One region of the Peribacillus sp. S4 genome, then DNA from elsewhere that is predicted to be linked to it. Evidence: riboswitches for the same ligand, from Rfam matches in the RefSeq annotation. Region 1 holds a riboswitch; the other holds the start of a gene.
The links. A riboswitch is a leader RNA that binds a small molecule or an ion and turns the genes downstream of it on or off. The one in region 1 is predicted to bind preQ1.
Positions count from the first base shown of each region.

Region 2: it holds a riboswitch for preQ1, as region 1 does, so the genes downstream of both, ACJ9PY_RS02450 (QueT transporter family protein) here and queC (7-cyano-7-deazaguanine synthase QueC) in region 1, are expected to answer to the same signal.

Region 1 covers NZ_CP175708.1:4,212,625-4,217,051, forward strand. The annotation lists gene ACJ9PY_RS19990 (TetR/AcrR family transcriptional regulator) at 1-482, shown strand, start outside; gene ACJ9PY_RS19995 (DUF4260 domain-containing protein) at 534-881, shown strand; gene queE (7-carboxy-7-deazaguanine synthase QueE) at 926-1,654, opposite strand; gene queD (6-carboxytetrahydropterin synthase QueD) at 1,647-2,117, opposite strand; gene queC (7-cyano-7-deazaguanine synthase QueC) at 2,117-2,782, opposite strand; PreQ1 riboswitch class I at 2,838-2,880, opposite strand; gene ACJ9PY_RS20015 (hypothetical protein) at 3,512-3,727, shown strand.
Region 2 covers NZ_CP175708.1:506,069-510,495, reverse strand. The annotation lists gene adhP (alcohol dehydrogenase AdhP) at 1-109, opposite strand, end outside; gene ACJ9PY_RS02465 (DUF3892 domain-containing protein) at 386-685, shown strand; gene ACJ9PY_RS02460 (hypothetical protein) at 769-1,581, opposite strand; gene ACJ9PY_RS02455 (YbaK/EbsC family protein) at 1,687-2,208, opposite strand; PreQ1 riboswitch class I at 2,381-2,425, shown strand; gene ACJ9PY_RS02450 (QueT transporter family protein) at 2,432-2,917, shown strand; gene ACJ9PY_RS02445 (TVP38/TMEM64 family protein) at 3,041-3,697, shown strand; gene ACJ9PY_RS02440 (PAS domain-containing sensor histidine kinase) at 3,814-4,427, shown strand, end outside.

The sequences.
Region 1 (4,427 bases):
CGAATGTCTCGATGAGGCAATTGGCTAAATCATTGGATTGCAGCCATGGAGCCATTTATTATCATTTTAAAAACAAGGCGGAAATATTTTATAGTTTGGTGAAAACGGATTTTTCCGTTTTAAATTCTTCAATCGATGATATCATCCTGTCAGAAAATGACCCTTCCGTAAAAATGGAAAAGATTTTATTGTGCTTCTTGGAGTTCGGTTTAACCCAACAGAATCATTATTCCATCATGTTTTTATCGAAGGAAAAAGAAATTCAGCAGTTACTCCAATTCGATTCTAATAAAACATACGAAAAGCTAATCGAGTCCTTGACGGATCTAACGGACAACAAACTGAATCCTGCGTCCATTTGGTCGATTTTTCTTTCTCTTCACGGATTCATAACTTTTTACATTAATTCTGAACTATCTTATCAAGATGTAAAAGGTTTAGCCTATTTTCATGTAAAAAATATCACCAAGAACATCATATAATTTTTTCGAACATTATTGACCAATGGTCAATTAAACTTTGGAGGTTATGAAATGGTGAAGAAATTCCTTCATATTGAAGGACTTATGGTCCTTTTAGCGGTGATTTACTTCTATTCGTTATATGAATTCAGCTGGTGGATTTTCCTTTTGTTGATTTTGTCCCCTGATGTTTCCATGCTGGCCTATTTGATCAATGACCGGATTGGAGCAAAGGTTTATAACGCATTCCATACTTATATCTTGTCCATCCTCATGATTTTGTTAGCCATATTCCTAAAGTCGGATGCATGGGTGATGATTGGTTTAATTTGGACCGCACATATTGGAATGGATCGCTTATTCGGATATGGCCTTAAATACACATCATCCTTCAAAGCTACACACATGCAAAGGTTGTAATAAGCTTAAAAGGCAGTGTGATTAAACATCACACTGCCTTTACTTTACACACCCCGCTTGTTACCCCATATATAGGTATGCAGCTGGGGCAGGACTTTCACATCATTCAATTCATCATCCGCTATCACTTTATCAATTAACTCTTCGTACTTCTTCAATAGGCCGCTGATCAATTGACGATCATCCGCCGTCCTGCTGTCGTCATTGCCGACCTGCAGATAAAAAGGAATATCCGGGTAACGCCCATGTACATGTTTGGCATATTGATAATCTTCCTCGTTAAAGACGACGATCTTCAATGAAACATGGTTTTCTGGGTTTCGATTGGCAAGATTCGAGATGATTTGGTCAAGCACGGTAAAGTCCGTGTCCATTCCAGAGCTCGGCGGCTTAGGTGAGATAGTCAGTTCATCAATATCGAGAAACCAATCCTGCCATCGGCTCCCTTGTGTTTCGACCCCTATTTTCATTTTATTTTCATGTAAGATCGCTATCAAGCCGTTTAGGTTTTTCAGCAGGGCCGGGTTTCCCCCAGATATCGTCACGAAGGAAAAACCGGAACCCCCAATTCGCTTCAGCTCATCCCATATTTCATCGGCAGTCATCTGAACGGTATCTTCCTTACCTGTGCCATCCCAAGTAAAAGCGGAATCACACCAGGAACATGAATAATCGCAGCCGGCCGTCCGAACGAACATGGTTTTTTGACCAATGACCATTCCCTCTCCTTGGATGGTCGGCCCGAAGATTTCCATTACCGGGAGTTTACTCACTTTCCATCCACTCCCGTCTGGCTTCGGCATAGCTTGTCGGCGTTTCGTACAGTCGAACAAATTCGACTCTAGCACCCTCATATTCTTTTAATGAAAGGGCTTCGGCCATTTTTTCATAAATCCAGACAACCATATTTTCAGCTGTTGTATTCATGAGCGGCAGGGTTTCATTCAAATAACGATGATCCAGGTGGATTTCGATTTCATTTTTCCAGATATCCTTGATGTCACCAAAATCTATCATCAACCCGCGTGAATCCGTATACCCGCTCAATCCGAAAATGACTTTATACGTGTGGCCATGAAGGTTCTTGCATTTCCCTTCATAGTCATGCAGGTGGTGCGCCGCGTCAAAGGTGAATTCCTTACTTACGAGAACCCTCTTGTTTGTATACTTCAATTGGCTGCGCTGAATATCTTCATCTATTTTTTGGAGTTTATCCACTATCTTAAAACCGTACATCATGAAAGCACCTTCCGTCTGCTTACATAGTCATCCAGTCCTTTTTTCCGCAGATTGCATGCCGGACAATCTCCACAGCCATTGGAGATGATTCCGTTATAGCAAGTCAGGGTCTTTTCGCGGACAAAGTCGAACGCGCCAAGCTGGTCAGCAAGCTCCCATGTTTCCTCTTTATTAAGCCACATTAGCGGCGTATCAATCACGAATGACTGGTCCATCGATAAGTTCAAGGTCACATTCAACGATTTAATGAATACATCGCGGCAGTCAGGATATCCGCTGAAATCCGTTTCACAGACTCCTGTGACAATATGTTTAGCGCCAATCTGACTCGCCAGCACTCCGGCAAACGAAAGGAACAGCAAATTCCTCCCTGGCACGAACGTCGACGGCAGCTCCCCTTCTTCTCCGTCCGCCACTGCGATATCACTTCTCGTCAATGCATTCGGTGCCAATTGGTTCAGCAGCGACATGTCAAGGATATGATGGTTCACGCCCAATTCCTTGGCAATGTTTTGAGCGCATTCGATTTCCAAGCTATGCCGCTGATTATAATCGAACGTCACCGCTTCCACTTCTTCAAATCTCTCCAATGCCCAAAACAGGCACGTCGTACTGTCCTGCCCTCCGCTAAACACAACCACTGCCTTTTCTTTCTTCTTCATTTCTATAAAACTCCTTTTTACGGAAAAAAACAGCACCCTAAGAATAGAGCACTGTTTCTCCTTAGTTTTTTTGAGAGGGTAGCTAGAACCTCTTCCGCCTTAATGCGGAATATTATATTTTTCCAAGTCAATAGTAACTTGAAAATGATAAGAAATCAAGATGTTTATATAAAGTGAACATTAGACCTGATGGCAAATTTGGTTAACTTTTCATTACTTAAAAATCACATTAAAAATCCGATAAAAAAGAGTGAATAAAATATCGATAAAGGGGTCCAATAATTTGAAAAGCATTAAAGCCCGTATGCGGGAAATTGCTTTTTTCCCTCCCACATAAGGGAAGTTTCATTTTCATAAATTCGGGGAATATATAACTATACACAATAATGAACCATTAAAAAAGCAAATCTATCAAAAGCGGCTGGAAGTGAATATTTTCCTTTGTTTTCAGAATATTTAGTGTATAATGAATATAAGGAATATTTTAACTCAAATAATCATTGCTTCCAATACCCGCTTTCTGCAAATCCCGACATTCCCTTTCAATACCATGCACGGTCACTTACTCAGCAAGGATCCATTACATGCTTTTTCTCGAATCAAACCATTCACAACTTTATTCACACAAAAACATAATTTCCACTCCAAAATTGCAAAAAAAGGTTAAACTTCACCAACGATATGTTACTATTAAACTAAGACCTTTTAACCCCATAAGGAGGAATTCATATGAAACGTTTTTTCAAATTCATCGCAGATTTTAACGAAAGAAAAGCATTGCAACGGGAAACCAAAGAATTCTTTCGCAAAGAATACGAAAATTATATGAAGATGAATCCTGACAATCAACGTAAAAAAAGGAGATTAGCTCCTAGATTTTATGTGATTGATGGCGGTAAAAAGGACTCCACCCTTGAGATTTCTGAAAGAAAGAAATCAAGTTAACCTGGATTCCTTCCATTATCAGCTACCCATGCTGTAACTCAAGACCCACAAAAGGTAAATCCATCCATGATTAACGGAGATCCGTAACCATTCCATTCATTTACAATATATAAGCCGAAAGCCCAGATATGCTTCTGGGCTTTTTTTATTTTTCATTCATATATTAACACTATATCTATAGAAGAAACTAGGTATTTTTTAAAAGAAATGGGTTAACTTTAGTTCATTTCATTTTTTAGGTAAAAGGTCAATTATAGACCCATGGGTATTCCCGAGGAAAATACTAAAAAAAAGAGATGTGTTCTTTTACTCATCTTTGTCCATATTCAAAAGAGTTCAACTAATTGAGTCGTTAGATGCAATATTTCACATTGAATGACAAATCCATAAAAATTGTAACCTTTATGTCAAACAATGGGTATAAACAATTAACAAACTGTAATAAACCTCACTTTTTTAAAAAAATATTATTCAAATATAGCCATTATGAATTAGGTTCAAATGCTCATAAAACCATGTTTATTCTGACTGAAATGGGGCTTTATTAAACTTTCCATAATTTAGTGTAAATGAAACCTCGATTCCCTCGATTTCCAGCCATATCTTTGTACTCATAAAATAATTCATCCCATTAGATACTATTACACACTAATATACATATATTTGAAAAAGCTATTGATAACTATATTACGATAGAATA
Region 2 (4,427 bases), 1.9 Mb from region 1:
CGCCACAGGCTTTAATTTTCACTAATATCTCACCATATTCCAATTCCGGAATCGGTACTTCCTTAATCTCAAGTTTTTGGTTAAATTCATTGACGACCGCCGCTTTCATTGTCTTGACCTGTTGTTTTGCATTTACAGTGCTTTCCCCTTGTTTTACATTCATGATTACTATTCCTCCCTTAATCTAGTGAATATTATTTCTTGCTACTACTTATACAAGATGCAAGTGCCATGCCACTGCAAAAAGGCCAAGACGACAGCATTCACAAAAAAAAGTGCCGAAAGATCGGCCCATTTGGACGAATTAACGGCTCAAGTTGGACGAAATCCGGTTTGTATATTGCAGGAAAAATGGTTCACCCTATAAATAGGAGGTGCCTAAAACATGGACAAATTTGAAGAAGCCTATGAGTCATATAAACAGCAGGGAACACCGCAAGCAAACCAAAGTGATTCAGCAGCAGGAAAAGAAGAAATCATCGCCGTAAGGAAAAATGAAGAGGACAATATTATCGCCATCAAAACGAACTCCGGCCGCGAACACGACTACCCCTCAGCCCTTGCGGAAGCCAAAGCTGGCAACCTGGCCAACGTTGACGTCTTTCATAAATATGGACGTGACATATTACGGAGTGAGCCCGATGGGATAAAAGAAAATAACCTGGATCAACTGCCGGAGTTTTGAATTTTTCGGGGAGACTGCCTGATACGGGCAGTTTTTTTCTATCTGGATGCGCAAAAAAAAGAACCAGCATGATTAGCCGGATCTTATTTTTCATAAGGATAGGATTCAGAGATTTCGAGCAGTCGGCCGCAGGACTCGACAACCTCGATGATTTCCATCCATGACATGTCCAGACCCAGTTCATTAGCATGGGAAATCTTATCCCGTAATTTTCGGATGGCATTCGCATCCTTCTTCCCTTTACTTTTCGAAGGGATTTGGAAGAAGTGCCTCAATTCTTTATCTTTATGTATAATATCGAATTTATCACTGATTTGCAGGCACTCTATTATATTGATATCCTCATTTTTATCGATTCTCCTTTTATATAATTCGGTTGCCTTTTCTAAACGGTCTTCGCTGATCATTGGATACCAGCTGCCATCGCCGAATCTATCAAGGATGATATCGCTCATCCTCATTTCCAATAAGGTAATATATCCAAATATCAGCATCCTGATCGGAGGCTTTTGGAGGTCGGCATGGGTAATCAACATTTTAATTGAATTATTCTCTAATACGAACACCCTTGTCTTATTCTTAAAAATATGGAGAAGCTGGATCAAAGGGGTTGAATTCGAAACCATTTCCCTTGGTGAGAAGTTTCTCATATATTCAGAAATACTTCCCTCACCTAGTTCTTGCCTTTCTATATATCCGATGATTTCCCCTTGATCTTGGACTGCCAATATATCAAAATTCTTTTTTTTCATTGCTTTCTGGATATCCAGCGCCAGATCGTTTTTATGGCAAAACTCAAGTTCCTGGGCAATGCTCTTAACCGTTATATTTTCTTCATAAAGAGTTTTAAGACTCAGATAGCTGCTATTGCTTTTTCTTTCGCTTCCATTTAACATCTTTCAACCTCCGATCAGGAACACTTTCTGCCCGTTTTCCGCTTTAATAATAGAAATGAATGCGGCCCCAAATAAAGTTCACTTTAGTGGACTCCATCCCATTCATCAAATGCCATCAACTGCATTTCCTGCTGCCGTTTCCACATTCCCCTTTTCTTCCCACCCCTTACAAACATCCACCCAATCCTTGGCACCTGAATATTCAAATAATTCAGCGAGTGTAAGTTCTATTGCAGAGTTGGAACTGCCGCAAGCCGGAAACAATGACTCGAAGCGCTTCATCGATACATCAAGAAAAACAGCTAAATCGTTTGCCAGGCCAAACGGGCAAACGCCTCCGATTGCATGGCCGGTCTGTGCAAGCACTTCATCAGGTGAAAGCATTCGTGCCTTGAAACCGAACGTCTGACGAAATTTCTTATTATCCACTTTCGCGTCCCCTGCGGCAACGACCAAAATCGCGTGTTCACCTTCCCCTTTAAAGGAAAGGGTCTTGGCAATCCGCGCTGGGATAACACCGATGGTTTCCGCTGCCTCAATCACCGTGGCACTAGATGTTTCGAACTCCTTTACGTCGCCTTCCCGATTCCATTGTTTAAAATGGCTTTTGACACTTTCGATCGACATATTAATATTCACTCCTTTTTATGTACATATTGAAATAATATCATCCTTCATTGCAATAATTCAAAATCCAATTGTGCTGCTTCATCTGATTGGAAACCTATAAATTAAAACCATTCTTTACAAATTGACGAAACAAGCTTACATGGGCTACTATTAAACATCGGGTAAACGCCTGCACGTGGTTCGTAACCATCCCACGATAAAAAACTAGGGAGAGAGTAAAATGAATGTTCGTACACTCGTGATAAACGGGTTATTGGCTGCCTTGTATGTGGCGGTCTCATTGGTGTTTAAACCAATAGCTTTTGAGATGTTCCAATTCCGTGTACCGGAAATGTTGAATCATCTGATTGTATTCAATAAAAAGTATATCTACGGTATCGTTGGAGGAGTCTTCATATCGAATCTGCTCTTTTCGCCGATGGTGCCATATGATTTGATTTTTGGGGTGGGCCAATCCCTGCTCGCCTTATTGCTTGTCATTTATGTGTCTCGTTTCATAAAAGGCATTAAAGGACGTATGGTCGCTACGATTATCTTTTTCACGTTCACAATGTTTTTAATTGCAATTGAACTGAACCTTGCCTTTGGCTTGCCATTCTGGCTAAGCTGGATGACTACAGCTGTCGGTGAGTTCGTTGTCCTTTTGATTGGAGCGCCAATCATTTATGGAATGAACAAAAGAATTCAGTTTGAAAAGTGGCTTTAAAAGGAATCTCCGGGCCGTTAAGCCACTATAATGGAAAAGAGCTGTCTGCATGATGCGGCAGCTCTTTTTTTTCACCATTGAACTCGAAAATGATAAACTATTAGTAAGAATGGTGGTGGCCCTTTGAAAAAAGTCCTGACCATAATCGGTCTACTTGTAATCGCAAATTTTATATACTCTAATGCAGAACTGTTCACTTTGGTTTGGAAAAGTGATTTGGATTCTGTTATTGGCATATTGAAGGAAAATCTTTTGCTTACATTTATTGTGACATTCGTATTGATGTTTGTACAAAATTCTTTTACAATCATCCCCTTAATTTTGCTCCTAACCATCAATGTCACGATATTCGGATTCATATATGGCTATCTATGGAGTTGGTTTACAAGTGTTGTTGCCTCAGGATTCATTTTTTATGCAGCAAGAAACTGGTTTCAGGAGCTTCTTTTAAAGAAGATTGGTGAAAAGTGGCAAGAATCTGTAGTGGAGCATGGCTTCATGTACGTGTTTACAGGCAGGATTTTCCCGCTTATCCCCACAAGCTTAATTAACTTGGCAGCCGGAGTCAGCACCGTCACTTTCAAAGACTTTTTATTGGCGACGGCACTTGGCAACCTTATATACTTTTTCTTCCTATCACTGATTCCCTATGGACTGCTATCTGTTGAAATGAACCAATATACGCTAGCTGCTCTTGCACTCCTCTTCTTACTATTCTTCATGATCTATAAGCGTGCAAAAAAGAAGAAGAAACTAACCCTCTTCAGAAAAAACAGGTGACCACATTGGCCCCTGTTTTTTTATTTAGAGATTCTGCATATATTTTTTTCCGATAGTTTGTTAAAATGTGTATGTATTTTTACCTTTGAAATGTCTTAAAAACAGGGAGAATCTCCATGTCCAAACGCTCCATCTTAGCAATATATATCCTATCCGGGATTCTTACATTAGTCGTATTCGACTATTTTTTAACTACAAATATCCATAATAAAGAGGTCTTCATTCAACTCCAAAGGGCGGAAGGCATTGTTTTCCTTTTATCAATAGGCTTAATTCTATATCTTTATTTAGCTAAAAAGGAAGAATTCAAACGATTAAAAGAGGCGGAACAACGTCGGCGCACACTCATCAATTCAATGGTGGATTTCGTTAATTTCAAGGATGGGGATGGCCGATGGCTTGAATCCAATACCTTCGGGCTGCAATTATTTCAATTGGAGCATGTAGATTATAAGGGAAAAAGAGACAGTGAGCTCGCAGAATACACCGAATTTTATAAAGAATCGTTGATCTACTGTGAAATTTCCGATGAAGAAACGTGGGTAAAGGGGGAAATTACTAGGTGCGAGGAAATCATCCCTCTTCCCGATGGCAATCACAAGACCTTTGATACGATTAAAGTTCCCCTGTTCAATGAAGATGGTTCACGTAAAGGCTTAGTCGTCATTGGCAGGGATATATCTGAAAGAGTTGTCGCGGAGAATCAATTATTTGATAGCGAACAACGCTA